DNA from 3 places in the Sphingomonas sp. SP5 genome. Region 3 is predicted to be linked to each of the others. Evidence: predicted binding sites of a transcription regulator. Region 3 holds the regulator's gene; each other region holds the start of a gene.
The links. Region 3 encodes LexA, which represses DNA repair genes until DNA is damaged. Its sites were predicted from a motif close to GTTCCNCNCTTGTTCT; they were not measured.
Positions count from the first base shown of each region.

Region 1: radA (DNA repair protein RadA) is a predicted target of LexA. The motif match lies at 1,937-1,952, and genes of this name have one in related genera.
Region 2: recA (recombinase RecA) is a predicted target of LexA. The motif match lies at 1,613-1,628, and genes of this name have one in related genera.

Region 1 is NZ_JBZFLF010000001.1:410,072-414,735, forward strand. Features, by position in the region: gene AC4GY7_RS01910 (CvpA family protein) at 1-413, opposite strand, end outside; gene radA (DNA repair protein RadA) at 542-1,915, opposite strand; gene AC4GY7_RS01920 (glutathione S-transferase family protein) at 2,085-2,783, opposite strand; gene AC4GY7_RS01925 (glycosyltransferase family 4 protein) at 2,858-3,997, shown strand; gene AC4GY7_RS01930 (DUF2218 domain-containing protein) at 4,037-4,330, opposite strand; gene AC4GY7_RS01935 (PadR family transcriptional regulator) at 4,327-4,664, opposite strand, start outside.
Region 2 is NZ_JBZFLF010000001.1:732,978-737,641, reverse strand. Features, by position in the region: gene AC4GY7_RS03330 (tetratricopeptide repeat protein) at 1-610, shown strand, start outside; gene AC4GY7_RS03325 (4-(cytidine 5'-diphospho)-2-C-methyl-D-erythritol kinase) at 607-1,482, shown strand; gene recA (recombinase RecA) at 1,705-2,778, shown strand; gene AC4GY7_RS03315 (class I SAM-dependent methyltransferase) at 3,145-3,975, shown strand; gene AC4GY7_RS03310 (glutathione S-transferase family protein) at 3,972-4,607, shown strand; gene AC4GY7_RS03305 (dicarboxylate/amino acid:cation symporter) at 4,604-4,664, opposite strand, start outside.
Region 3 is NZ_JBZFLF010000001.1:630,373-635,036, forward strand. Features, by position in the region: gene trpD (anthranilate phosphoribosyltransferase) at 1-156, shown strand, start outside; gene trpC (indole-3-glycerol phosphate synthase TrpC) at 153-929, shown strand; gene moaC (cyclic pyranopterin monophosphate synthase MoaC) at 926-1,393, shown strand; gene AC4GY7_RS02860 (molybdopterin molybdotransferase MoeA) at 1,398-2,579, shown strand; gene lexA (transcriptional repressor LexA) at 2,636-3,316, shown strand; gene AC4GY7_RS02870 (ComEC/Rec2 family competence protein) at 3,671-4,664, opposite strand, start outside.

The sequences.
Region 1 (4,664 bases), 220 kb from region 3:
GGCCGGTGCGCCGCGCCGCCGCGCGCGGTATCGACCAGCAGCGCCGCGACGAGGAAGCCGAGGCTGGCGATGATGAGCCCCTTCAACGCGCCGAAGCCGAATCCGAGGGCGCGGTCGACCGGCCCCAGGATCGACTGGCGCGTCCGCTTGCCGATCGCGCTGGCGACGAGCTTGCCGCCCGCATAGGTCGCGCCGGCGATCACCACGAAGGCCGCCACCGCTGCGCCCGAGGGCGTGCCGACGACGCTCGACAGCTTGGCGGCGAGCGCGACGTGGAACAGCTTCAGCATCGCGACGATCGCCACCCAGGCGAACAGCGACAGCACTTCGGTGACGAAGCCCCGCTTCAATCCGAGCAGGGCCGCGCCCAGCACGGCGACGAGGACGATGATATCGAGTGCGGTCAGCGCCATGGGGTGCGGAATAAGGCGGCGAAGGGGATTGGGCTAGCCCCCGCCGCTCCGCTCGACCGGCCGTGCGGTCATCGACGGAAAGTCACAAAAGTCTCACCCCCGCGGGTGTCGCGACGGGGTGGCGGACATCACCCCCGCCCCAGCAGGTGGTCGACGAACTGGCCCAACGTGCGGAACCCGGTCAGCCGCAGCGGGCTGTCGTCCTTCGTCACCGCGGTCGGCACCAGCGCGCGTTCGAAGCCGAGCTTGCCCGCCTCCTTGAGGCGCAGCGCGCCGTGCGCGACGGGGCGCAGCTCTCCCGACAGCGCGACCTCGCCGAACGCCACCGCGTCGACCGGCACCGGCCGCTCCGACAGCGCGGAGACGAGCGCCGCCGCCACCGCCAGATCCGCCGCCGGATCCTGCACCCGGTAGCCGCCGGCGATGTTGAGATAGACTTCGGCGCTGGAGAAGCTCAACCCGCAGCGCGCCTCCAGCACCGCCAGGATCATCGCCAGCCGGCCGCTGTCCCAGCCCACCACCGCCCGCCGCGGCGTCGCGCCGCTGGCGAGGCGGACGACCAGTGCCTGGATTTCGACCAGCACCGGCCGCGTGCCCTCCAGCGCCGGGAACACGGTTGTGCCGGTGACGCCCTCGTCGCGCTGGGTGAGGAACAGCGCGGAAGGGTTGGACACCTCCGCCAGCCCTTCGCTCTGCATCGCGAAGACGCCGATCTCGTCGGTGCCGCCGAACCGGTTCTTGATGCTGCGCAGGATACGATACTGATGGCTGCGCTCGCCCTCGAACGCCAGCACGGTGTCGACCATATGTTCGAGCACGCGCGGGCCGGCGATCGAGCCATCCTTGGTGACATGGCCGACCAGCACCAGCGCGGTGCCGCGTTCCTTGGCGAAGCGGATCAGCTCCTGCGCCGAGGCACGCACCTGGCTGACGGTACCGGGCGCGCCCTCGATCAGGTCGGAATGCATGGTCTGGATCGAATCGATCACCAGCAGCGCCGGCGGCGGCCCCATCGACAAGGTGGTGAGGATGTCGCGGGTGGAGGTCGCCGCGGCAAGCTGCACCGGCGCATTGCCCAGCCCCAGGCGGCGGGCGCGCAGCCGCACCTGATCGGCCGCCTCTTCGCCCGAAACATAGGCGACGCCCCTGCCCGCCAGCGCCAGCTTTGCCGCCGCCTGGAGCAGCAGCGTCGATTTGCCGATGCCCGGATCGCCGCCGATCAGCGTCGCCGATCCTTCCACGAAACCGCCGCCCAACGCCCGGTCGAGCTCGGCGATCCCCGTCGCCATCCGTTCGGGCAGCGCGATATCGGCGTCGAGGCCGACCAGCTGCACCGACCGGCCGCCGCTTTGCAGATTGTGCTTCGCCTGGAACGGCGTGACGACGGCGCCTGCTTCCTCGACCAGCGTGTTCCATTCGGCGCAGTCGCCGCATTGCCCCGCCCAGCGGTGCGACACCGATCCGCAGGCCTGACACACGTAACGCTTCTGGGGCTTCGCCATGCGCCACGCCGTAGCACAATTGGAACGATTAGGGAACAAAAATCCACCCCGGTACGGGGAGGATGACCAGCGAAGCTGGTGGAGGGGACTTTCCGCGAGTGTGTCGCGTGGGGAAGCCCCCCTCCGTCGCCGCTGCGCGGCGCCACCTCCCCGTGGCGGGGAGGATCTTCTACGCCGGGATCTTGAGGCCGCGTTGCACCGCGGGTCGGGCAAGGCCGCGGTCGAGCCATGCTTTCACGTTGGCGAAGCGGTCGAAGCCGACGAGGTCGCCGGCGCCGTAGAAGCCGACGAGGCCGTTGACCCAGCCGAGCATGGATATGTCGGCGATCGAATAATCGTCGCCGAGGAACCACGTCTTGCCGGCCAGCGCGGTGTCCATCACGCCGAGCAGGCGCGTCGCCTCGGCGACGTAGCGGTCGCGCGGGCGCTTGTCCTCATAGTCCTTGCCGGCAAACTTGTGGAAGAAGCCGACCTGCCCGAACATCGGGCCGACCCCGCCCATCTGGAACATCAGCCACTGGATCGCCTGCCACCGCCCGGCGGGATCGACCGGCACGAATTGGCCGGTCTTGTCGGCGAGGTAGAGCAGGATCGCGCCGCTTTCGAACAGGCCGAAGGGCTGGCCGCCGGGCCCGTCGGGATCGACGATCGCCGGGATCTTGCCATTGGGGTTGAGCGACAGGAAGGCGGGCGACTTCTGGTCGTCTTTCGCGAAATCGATCTTGTGGACCTCGTACGGCAGGCCGGTCTCCTCCAGCATGATCGACACCTTGACGCCGTTGGGCGTCGGCAGCGAATAGAGCTGGAGCCGATCGGGATGCTGCGCGGGCCAGCGCTGGTGGATCGGAAAAGCGGAAAGGTCGGTCACGCTATCTGTCCTTCTTGCCATCGACCGCGCCGACATAGTCACGCCGCAATCCGGGCGCTATGGCCGCCCGCATCATGCAACCGTCGGACCTTCGTGTCGCGCTGTTCAGCGGCAATTACAATTACACGCGCGATGGCGCCAACCAGGCGCTGAACCTTCTCGTCCGCCACCTGCTCGATGCCGGCGTCGCCGTGCGCGTCTATTCGCCGACGATCGATCCGCCCGCCTTTGCGCCGACCGGCGACCTGGTGTCCGTTCCCGCCATCGCGATGCCGGGCGGCCGCGCGGAATACCGGCTGGGCCGCTACCTGCCGCGCGCGACGCGCGCCGACCTGGAGGCGTTCGCGCCCAACATCGTCCACGTCTCGGCGCCCGATTTCCTCAACCACGGCGCGGTCACCTGGGCGCGGCGCCATGGCGTGCCCTCCGTCGCCTCGTTCCACACGCGGTTCGAAACCTATTTCCGCTATTACCGGATCGGCTTCGTCGAACCGGCGATCAAGGCGATCATGACCCGTTTTTACAACCGGGTCGATCGGGTCATGCCACCCAGCCCCAGCATGGGCGCGGCCTTGCGCGAATGGGGGGTGACGACGCCGATCACCATCTGGTCGCGCGGCATCGACCATGATCGCTTCCGGCCCGAGCGGCGCGACCTCGACTGGCGGCGCAGCCTCGGCATCGGCGACGACGAGATCGCGGTCGGCTTCCTCGGGCGGCTGGTGAAGGAAAAGGGGCTCGACGTCTTCGCCAAGGTGGTGAAGGCGCTGACCCGCCGCGGCGTGCCGCACAAGGTGCTGGTGGTCGGCAAGGGGCCGGCGCAGGACTGGTTCGCGGCGCAGGCGCCGGGCGCGATCTTTGCCGGCTTCCAGTCGGGCGACGACCTCGGCCGCGCGGTCGCGTCGATGGACGTGTTCTTCAACCCCTCGATCACCGAAACCTTCGGCAACGTCACCACCGAGGCGATGGCGGCCGGCGTTCCCGTCGTCGCGGCGCGCGCGACCGGTGCGGTTGATCTGGTCGGGGATGGCGTCACCGGCTTCCTGGTCGATCCGGCCGACATCGCCGGCTATGCCGACGCGATCGCGCGGATCGTCGCCGACCCCATGCTGAAGCGGGCGATGGGCGAAGCGGGCCATGCGCGCGCGGGCGCGTATCGCTGGGATACCGCGAACCAGGCGGTGCTGGATACGTATCTGGAACTACACCGCTAAATTCCTCCCCTGCGAAAGCAGGAGAGGAATACAGTCATGTCACTCTTGCTCGCGCCAGTCGAAGGTCAGCGGCGCCTCGCGGAAGGCGAAGCGGTCGAGGTGGCTCGCCACCACACCGCGCATCCGTTCGGCGTCCTCGCCATCCGGCACGGTCAGCACCACGTCCAGCGTGTCGCTGTCGGCGCGCATCTCCAGCACCGATCCGTTGGGGAAGACGATGCGCCCCTCCTCTGCGGTGAAGCTCACCTCCATCTTGTGGCTCCAGTGCTTGGCGAGCTGCTGGAGGTAGCGGCTGGCCGAGGCGGTCGGCACGCGGGCGACGGACTGGCTCATTTCAGCCTCTCGATCTTGCGGACGACCTCATCGATCAGTTCGGCGACATCGTGCGCCGCCGCTTCCGACAGGTCGTCGGCCTCCAGCCGGTTCTGCAGCACGGTGCGCAGGTTGCGCATCGCCCGCCGGATCGGCGCGCGGTCGCTGCGGGCGCGATGCGCGCCGACCTCCGCCAGCCGTGCCATCAGGCCGGCGACCTGGTCGGCATGCTCGGCGAGATGCTGCCGGCCGCCGTCGGTGATCGCAAAGCGCTTGCGCGTGCTGTCCGACTGCTGCTCGGCGATCAGCTCCATCTCGGCGAGCATCGTCAGCGCCGGATAGACCATGCCAGGGC
Region 2 (4,664 bases), 100 kb from region 3:
GGCGCTGGCGCTGGCCCGCCGCGCCGCGGAGGCGAAGGGGGCGGGCGAGGGCGACTGGCAGCTCTATGCCGACCAGCTCGTCGCCGCCGGTCGCCATGCCGACGCCGTCCCCTGGTATCGCCGCATCGTCGATGCCGACCCGCAGGCGTGGTCGGCCTGGCTGCAATATGGCGGCGCGCTGGAGCAGGCGGGCGACTGGCCGAAGGGGCGCGAGGCGCTGGAAAAGGCGGTGGCGCTCGCCCCGCGCGAGCCGCTGGCGCTCAACTACCTCGGCTATGCCCAGGCCGAACGCGGCGTCGACGTCGCCGCCTCGATCGCCATGCTGGAACGCGCGCACGCGCTGAAACCGCGCGACCATTCGATCACCGATTCGCTCGGCTGGGCCTATTACCGCAACGGCGATGCCGCACGGGCGCTGCCGCTGATCGAGGCTGCGGCGGCGGGCGACCCGATCAATGCCGAGATCGGCGAGCATCTCGGCGATATCTACTGGACGCTCGGCCGCCGCTACGAGGCGCGCTACGCCTGGCGCGCCGCCGCGCTGACCGCGCCGCCCGCCGATGCGGCGCGGCTGTCCACCCGCATCGCGCGCGGCCTGCCCCGATCATGATCGCCGAACCCGCGCCCGCGAAGATCAACCTCGCGCTCCACGTCCGCCGCCGCCGCGCCGATGGCTATCACGACCTCGAAACGCTGTTCGCCTTCGCGCGCGACGGCGACACGGTGACGGTGGTGCCCGCCGCGGCGGACAGCTTCGCCATCACCGGCCCCTTCGCCGCCGTCTTGCACTCCTCCCCGGAACGGGGAGGGGAACCGGCGCAGCCGGTGGAGGGGCAGCCCCAAGCGCAAAACCTGGTGGTGAAAGCCGCAACCGCCTTCCGCGCCACCTTCGCCATTGCGCAACCCCACGCCATCACCCTCGACAAGCACCTGCCGATCGCCTCCGGCATCGGCGGTGGCTCGGCCGATGCGGCGGCGACGCTGCGAGCACTGGCGAGGCTCCACGCCATCGCGCCCGACGATCCGCGGCTGTTCGTCCTTGCCGAGGCGCTGGGCGCCGACGTGCCGGCCTGCCTCGACGGCCGCACCACGCTTGGCACCGGCAAGGGCGAGGCGTTGGTCGCGGTCGAGGGACTGGCGACCATGCCGCTGCTGCTCGTCAATCCGGGCGTTGCCGTGGGGACAGCAGCGGTGTTCGCCCGCTGGGACGGCATCGATCGCGGCGGCATCGCCGACGGGGGCGGGGTGATCGAGCGTGCCCTGGCCGGCCGCAACGACCTCCAGCCCCCCGCATTGCAGCTGGCGCCGGTGATCGCCGACGTGCTGACCCTGCTGGAGCAGGCGGACGGCGTCGTGCTCGCCCGCATGTCCGGCAGCGGCGCCACCTGCTTCGCGCTGTTCGAGGACGCCCGCGCCCGCGACGCGGCGGAAAAGGATGCGGCGACCCGCGGCTGGTGGACCCTCGCCACCACCCTCTCCTAAGTCCTCCCTCGGCGCAGCCGGGGGAGGGGGACCGCCCGCGAAGCGGGTGGTGGAGGGGGCGCCTCCGCAAGCACCAGTTGGAGAATAACACCTCCGTCGCCCCCACGCGCGCGATGATCGAAATCCAACAGTTCCCCTCTTGTTCCGACGGAACAAACATCGTACATACGGAACAGACGCGTTGCCCTCGGGCGGCGCTTGCTCTAGCGAGGGACCCTTCCGATGGCCGCCAATCTGAAAGTGATCGACACCGGCATGGCAACCGCAAACGCAGACCGTCAAAAGGCGCTCGACGCCGCGCTCGCGCAGATCGACCGCGCCTTCGGCAAGGGCTCGGCGATGAAGCTCGGCCAGAAGGAGGCGATGCAGGTCGAGGCGATCTCGACCGGGTCGCTCGGCCTCGACATCGCATTGGGCGTCGGTGGCTTGCCGCGCGGCCGCGTGATCGAGGTCTACGGCCCTGAATCTTCGGGCAAGACGACGCTTGCCCTGCACGTGATCGCCGAGGCGCAGAAGAACGGCGGCACCGCCGCCTTCGTCGACGCCGAACATGCGCTCGATCCCGTTTATGCCAAGAAGCTGGGCGTCAACATCGACGAACTGATCGTGTCGCAGCCCGACACCGGCGAACAGGCGCTGGAGATCACCGACACGCTGGTGCGCTCCAACGCGATCGACGTGCTGGTGGTCGATTCGGTCGCGGCGCTCGTGCCCCGCGCGGAAATCGAGGGCGAAATGGGCGACAGCCACGTCGGCCTGCAGGCGCGCCTGATGTCCCAGTCGCTGCGCAAGCTGACCGGCTCGATCAGCCGCTCGCGCTGCATGGTGATCTTCATCAACCAGCTGCGCATGAAGATCGGCGTGATGTACGGCAACCCGGAGACGACGACGGGCGGCAACGCGCTGAAGTTCTACGCCTCCGTCCGCCTCGACATCCGCCGCACCGGCGCGATCAAGGACCGCGAGGAGGTGACCGGCAACGCGACCCGCGTGAAGGTCGTCAAGAACAAGGTCGCACCGCCGTTCAAGCAGGTCGAATTCGACATCATGTACGGCGAAGGCATCTCCAAGATCGGCGAGATCCTCGATCTCGGCGTCAAGGCGGGCCTCGTCGAAAAGTCGGGCGCCTGGTTCAGCTACGACAGCGTCCGCATCGGCCAGGGCCGTGAGAACGCCAAGACCTACCTGCGCGAACATCCCGAGATGGCCGACCGCCTCGAAAAGGCGATCCGCCAGCGCACCGAAAAGGTCGCCGAGGAAATGATGACCGGCCCCGAAGAGGGCGACGACATCTGATGCATCGCGCGTCCGCTCAGGATGAGGGAAGGGCTCGCCGGGAACGGCGGGCCCTTTTCGCTTGGGGGCGCATTTCGACGGGGACGTGCCGTAAACTTTGGCAACTTCCGCGCCGTCGAGCGCCGGATGCCGGTAGTCGAAACCATTCCGCTGGCATCGGGCTCAGCCTCTCTCTTCCCCGCCGCAGGGCTATGGCTTGAGCGGCGAGGGGTTGCAGATGGTGTTTGTGAGGAGAGGAATTCCCGCACAGCCCCCGTCACCCCGGACGTGTTCCGGGGTCCACCGCGCCACGACCGTAAAGCTTTCGGCGCTTGGCGCGCCGTGGACCCCGGAACACGTCCGGGGTCAGCGACAGGAGACACGACCATGACGACCGCCAGCGACTGGAGTGCCCGCGTCGGCAGCGTCTGGGCAGAGGAGTGGCGGCGCACCGATCGCGCCTTCGCCGGCCTCGCGCCGCATCTCGACGCCGCGATCCGCGCCGCCGCACCCGCCGGCGCCTTCGCCGCGCTCGATATCGGTTGCGGCGCGGGCGCGACCGCAGCCGCGCTGGCCGCGACGCATCCGCAGGCGACCGTCACCGGCGTCGATCTCTCGCACGACCTGCTCGCCGTCGCGGCCGATCGCCACCGCGACCTGCCCAATCTCGCCTTCCGCCATGGCGACGCGCTCGACACCGCCGCCGCGCTCGCGCCGATCGACCTCCTCGTCTCGCGCCACGGCGTCATGTTCTTCGCCGATCCCGTCGACGCCTTCGCACGTCTCCACGCCGCGACGGCGGCGGGTGGCACGCTGGTGTTCAGCTGTTTCGCCGCCGTCGCCGACAATCCCTGGGCGACGCTGGTCGCCCCCATGCCCGAATCGTCGATCGATTACGCGCCCGGCCCCTTCGCCTTTGCGGACCGACGCGCGGCGGGCGCCATTCTGGCGGAGGCGGGGTGGCGGGACGCACAGGCGCAGCTCGTCCGTTTCGCCTATCGCGTGGGGGAGGGGGACGACCCGGTGGCGGACGCCTTCGCCTTCCTCGCCCGCATCGGCCCGGCCGCGCGCCTGCTGCGCGATGCGGCCCCGGCAGACCGCGCGGCGCTGGTGACCCGCCTGCACGACGCCCTCGCCGCGCAACGAAATGGCGGGGTTATCGATTTCCCCGCAGCAGCGTGGATCTGGACCGCGCGGGCAACAGGGGAACTCCGATGATCATCGTCCACCATCTCGAAAACAGCCGGTCGCAGCGCGTGCTGTGGATGCTGGAGGAACTCGGCCTCGATTATCAGATCAAGCGCTACGAGCGCGACAGGAAGACGATGCTGGCGCCGCCCGAGCTGAAGCGCGTCCACCCCCTCGGCAAGGCGCCGGTGATCGAGGATCTCGACGCTGACGGTGGCCGGGTGATCGCGGAAACCGGTGCGATCGTCGAATATCTGGTCGAAAAGGCGGACGGTCGGCTCGGCACGCCGGCGCATCGCGATGCGGCGCTGCGCTACCGGTTCTGGCTGCATTATGCCGAGGGATCGATGATGCCGCCGCTGCTGCTCAAGCTGGTGCTGAGCCGCGTACCGCTGATGGGCAAGGCGGCGGTGAAGCGCATCCAGCCGATGATCGACGTCCATCTCGACTATGTCGAATCGGAACTGGCGCAGCGCCCCTGGTTCGCCGGCGATGCGATGACCGCCGCCGACGTGATGATGAGCTTCCCCATCGAGGCGGCGCGCAGCCGCGCCGGCCTCGACGCCTCGCGCCCGGCGACGATCGCCTGGCTCGAGAAGATCCACGCCCGCCCGGCCTATCAGGCCGCGCTCGCCAAGGGCGGGCCCTATGCCTATGCCTAGTGGCGGAAGCTCGTCGCCGGCGGGATCACCGGCGCATGGCCGGCGGCGCCCACGCCG
Region 3 (4,664 bases):
GGCGCCTATCGCGATGCGGTGCTGCTCAACGCCGCCGCGGCGCTGGTCGTCGCCGGCCACAGCCCGTCCCTCCCCACCGGCGCGAAAGCCGCTGCGGCCGTGCTCGATGACGGCGGCGCGGGTGCCCTGCTCGATCGTTGGATCGCCTACCGATGACCATCCTCTCCCGCATTATCGAAACCAAGCGCGCGGAGGTCGCGGCACGCAAGGCGACGACCAGCCTCGCCGACCTCGACGCCCGCATCGCCGCCGTCACCCGCCCGCGCGGCTTCCGCGCCGCGCTGGATGCGAAGCCCGGCCATGCGCTGATCTGCGAGATCAAGAAGGCAAGCCCGTCCAAGGGCCTGATCCGCGCCGACTTCGATCCGCCCGCCCATGCCCGCGCCTATCAGGCGGGGGGTGCCGCCTGCCTGTCGGTGCTGACCGACGAACAATGGTTCCAGGGCTGCGACGACTATCTGGTCGCCGCCCGCGCGGCCTGCGACCTGCCGGTGATCCGCAAGGACTTCATGGTCGATCCCTGGCAGGCGACGGAAAGCCGGTCGCTCGGCGCCGACGCGATCCTCATCATCGTCGCCGCGCTGCAGGACGGGCAGATGGCGGAGATCGAGGCGTCCGCACTCGAATGCGGCATGGACGTGCTGGTCGAGGTGCACGACGAGGCCGAGCTGGACCGCGCGCTGCGCCTCAAGTCGCGCCTGATCGGCGTCAACAACCGCGACCTGCGCGATTTCACCGTCGACTTCGCCCGCACCTACGAACTCGTCGGCAAGGCACCGGCCGGCTGCACCTTCGTCGCCGAAAGCGGGCTTGAAACCCGCGACGATCTCGACGCGATGGCCGCGCATGGCGTGCGCTGCTTCCTGATCGGCGAGGCGCTGATGCGCGCCGACGATGTCGAGGCGGCGACGCGGGCGCTGCTCGGATGAGCGGCCTCACCCATCTCGATGCCGACGGTGCCGCGCATATGGTCGATGTCGGCGACAAGGCGGCGACCAGCCGCCGTGCCGTCGCTACCGGCCATATCGCCGTCGCGCCCGACGCGCTGGCCGCGATCCGCGACGGCGCCGCGAAGAAGGGCGACGTGCTCGCCGTCGCGCGGGTCGCCGGCATCATGGCGGCGAAGCGCACCGCCGACCTCATTCCGCTCTGCCATCCCCTGCCCCTCACCCGCGTCACGCTCGACCTGACGCTGGACGACGCCGGCATCACCGCCACCGCCCTTGCCGCCACCGATGGCAAGACCGGGGTCGAGATGGAGGCGCTCACCGCCGTGTCGGTCGCGCTGCTGACCATCTACGACATGGCAAAGGCGATGGACCGCGCCATGACCATCGGCGGCATCCGCCTGCTGGAAAAGGCCGGCGGCGCCTCCGGCGACTGGCGCGCCTGAGCCGATGGCGCTGCTGCCGATCGCCGAGGCGCAGGCCCGGCTCTTCGCCCTCGCGACACCGGTGCCGGTGGAAGAGGTGCCGGTGACCGCCGCGCACGGCCGCTGGGCCGCCGCCGACGTGACCGCCCGCCGCACGCAGCCCGCCGCCGACCTGTCGGCGATGGACGGCTATGCGATCCGCTTCGCCGACCTGCCCGGCCCCTGGACGCTGATCGGCGAAAGCGCCGCCGGCCGCGCCTTCGCCGGCACGGTCGAGACGGGCGAGACGGTCCGCATCTTCACCGGCGCGGCACTGCCCGACGGTGCCGACACGGTGATGATCCAGGAGGAGGTGGCGGCGGCCGGCACCGCCATCCGCCTCGTCGGCGAAGGCCCGGCGACGCCGGGGCGCAACACCCGCCGCCGAGGGCTGGACTTTTCCGCCGGCGACCGCCTGATCGCCGCCGGCGACCGGCTGACCCCGGCGCGGATCGCCGTCGCCGCCACCGGTGGCCTCGCGACGCTTCCGGTGCGCCGCGGGGTGCGGGTCGCGATCTGCGCTACCGGCGACGAGCTGGTCGCACCCGGCGCTGCGGCGACCGACAGCGCCCTGCCCGAATCGAACCGCGCGATGCTCGCGGCGATGCTCGCCGACCTGCCGGTCGATGTGATCGACCTCGGCATCCTGCCCGACGATCTTGCGACACTGCGCGATGCCTTCGCAGGCACGGACGCCGACCTGCTCGTCACCACCGGCGGCGCGTCGGTCGGCGATCACGACCTCGTCCGCCCCGCCCTGGAGGCGGCGGGCGGCAGCATCGACTTCTGGCGGATCGCGCTCAGGCCGGGCAAGCCGATGATGGCCGGCCGGCTGGGGCCGATGACGGTGCTCGGCCTGCCCGGCAATCCGGTGTCCGCCTTCGTCACCGCCATCCTGTTCGTGAAGCCGCTGGTCGCGCACCTCGCCGGTGCCGCCGATCCGCTGCCCCGGCCCGCGCTCGCCGTCCTCGGCGAAGACCTGCCCGCCAATGGGCCGCGCACCGACTATCTGCGCGCCGAATTGCGCGACGGTCGCGCCTATGCCTCGACCATCCAGGACAGTTCGATGCTCCTCACCCTGGCCCGGTCGCATGCCCTGATCGTGCGGCCGGTCGCCGCCCCCCCGGCCCGTGCGGGCGACTCGGCGGAAATCCTGCTGATCGCTTGACGGGCGCCGGATTGTTCCCTAGAAGTTCCGCGTCTGTTCTGACGGGAAGGACCGCCATGCTTACGCGCAAGCAGCACGAGCTCGTGTGCTTCATCAACGACCGCCTCGAGGAAACGGGGATCTCCCCTTCGTTCGAGGAGATGAAGGAGGCATTGGACCTCAAGTCGAAATCCGGCGTCCATCGCCTCATCAGCGCGCTGGAGGAGCGGCATTTCATCCGCCGCCTGCCCAACCGCGCCCGCGCGCTGGAAGTGCTGCGCATGCCCGAACGTTCGGAGCGCAAGGCCACCGCCACGCCGGCCCCCGCGCCGGCGAAGACCGGCAACGTCCGCCCCGCGCCGCCCCCCGCCAACGACGTGGTCGAGATCCCGCTGCATGGCCGCATCGCCGCCGGCGTGCCGATCGAGGCGTTCGAGGGCAGCTCGATGCTCGCGGTGCCGGCCGCCCTGCTGGGCTCGGGCGAACATTATGCGCTGGAGGTATCGGGTGATTCGATGGTCGAGGCCGGCATCCTCGACGGCGATTACGCGTTGATCCGCCGCACCGACGTCGCCCGCGACGGCGAGATCGTCGTCGCGCTGATCGAGGACAGCGAAGCCACGCTCAAATATTTCCGCCGCGAAGGCGCGATGATCCGCCTCGATCCTGCCAACCGCGCCTACGAACCGCAGCGTTACGTGCCCGCGCACGTCCGCGTGCAAGGCAAGCTGTCGGGCATCCTGCGCCGCTACGACTGACGGTCGACACCCCCCTCGCCGGTGCGACTTTCGCGACCTTTGCACCGGCGACGACACCTGCACGGGTGTGACTTTTGTGACTTTTGAAATCAGCTAAAGTCCTGATTAAGCACGACATTACGTCGCACTCGTGCTGAGCCCGTCGAAGGAGAGGCGATTCTCATGACTTTAGCGCTGATCGACATCCAAGATAAGGGATTCCTTTCATCCTCCCCCGCCCAGGGGGGGGATTGAAGGTCGATTGGTCCTAAGCATGAGGACCGCATTCAAACCGTTCGTGCTGAGCCTGTCGAAGCACAGGTGAGACTCAGGCCCTCGCCACTAACACTTGCCCCCCTCGCTCCAGCAACCCGATCACCGCCCTACCCCGTCCCGCGGCGGCATGATCGTCGGCGGGACCAGCCACGGATGGCCATCGCCCGCCCGCCGCACCGTCGCGACACGGCCATTCGCCAGCGTCACCGCCACCCCGCCGGTCCGTCGCAGCACCGGCGCATCCAGCGTCAGCCAGCGCGGCCGGCACCCTCGCGGCAGCCGCCGCTCGCTGACCACGATGTCCGCCGCCCGGCACGCCGCGACCAGCGCCGGCCAGGGCACCGGGTAGGCGCTGCGCGTCGCCAGCACCCGCCAGCGACGCCCACCCGCCGCCAGATCGACCGCGCACAGGTCGCGGGTGCAGCGCGCCGCCGCCTGATCGGCGAGCAGCAGCGGCTCGCCCTCCACCCCGCCATTCTCGGCGAGCATGCCGCGCACATAGTCGCCGGCCCTATCGCGCAGCAGGGCAAGATCGGCGCCGAGCCGAACCGCCAGATGCCGCCCGTCGCCGGTCACCAGCACGTCGGGCGCCGGCGTGGCGAGCGCCCAGATGCCGCCCGCCAGCAGCGGCAGCAGCCCCAGCCGCCGCCATCGCGTCCGCCACAACACCAGCCACAGCCCGCCCGCGATCATCAGCGCAAAGGCGCCGGCCGGCATCGACGGCAGCGCCACCGAGGATCCCGGTGCCGCCGCCACCGCATGGGCGAGGCGCAGCAGCAACCGGATCGCAAGGTCGGCCAGCCACCACAGCGGCGCGCCCAGCCCCGCCACGTCGAGCAGCAGCGCCGTCGCCTCGATCGGCATGATGACGAACGTCGTCAGCGGGATCGCGATCAGGTTGGCCGCGGCGCCATACAGGCCCGCCTTGTGGAAGTGATAGGCGGCGATCGGCAGCAACGCCGCCTCCACCGCCACCCCGGTCAGCAGCAGCGATCCCAGCCCGCGCGCCATCCGGCGGCCGATCCGCTCCTCGCGTGGCTCGAACCAATGCCGCCCCCGCGGGTGCTCGTGCAGCGCGACGATGGCGGCGATG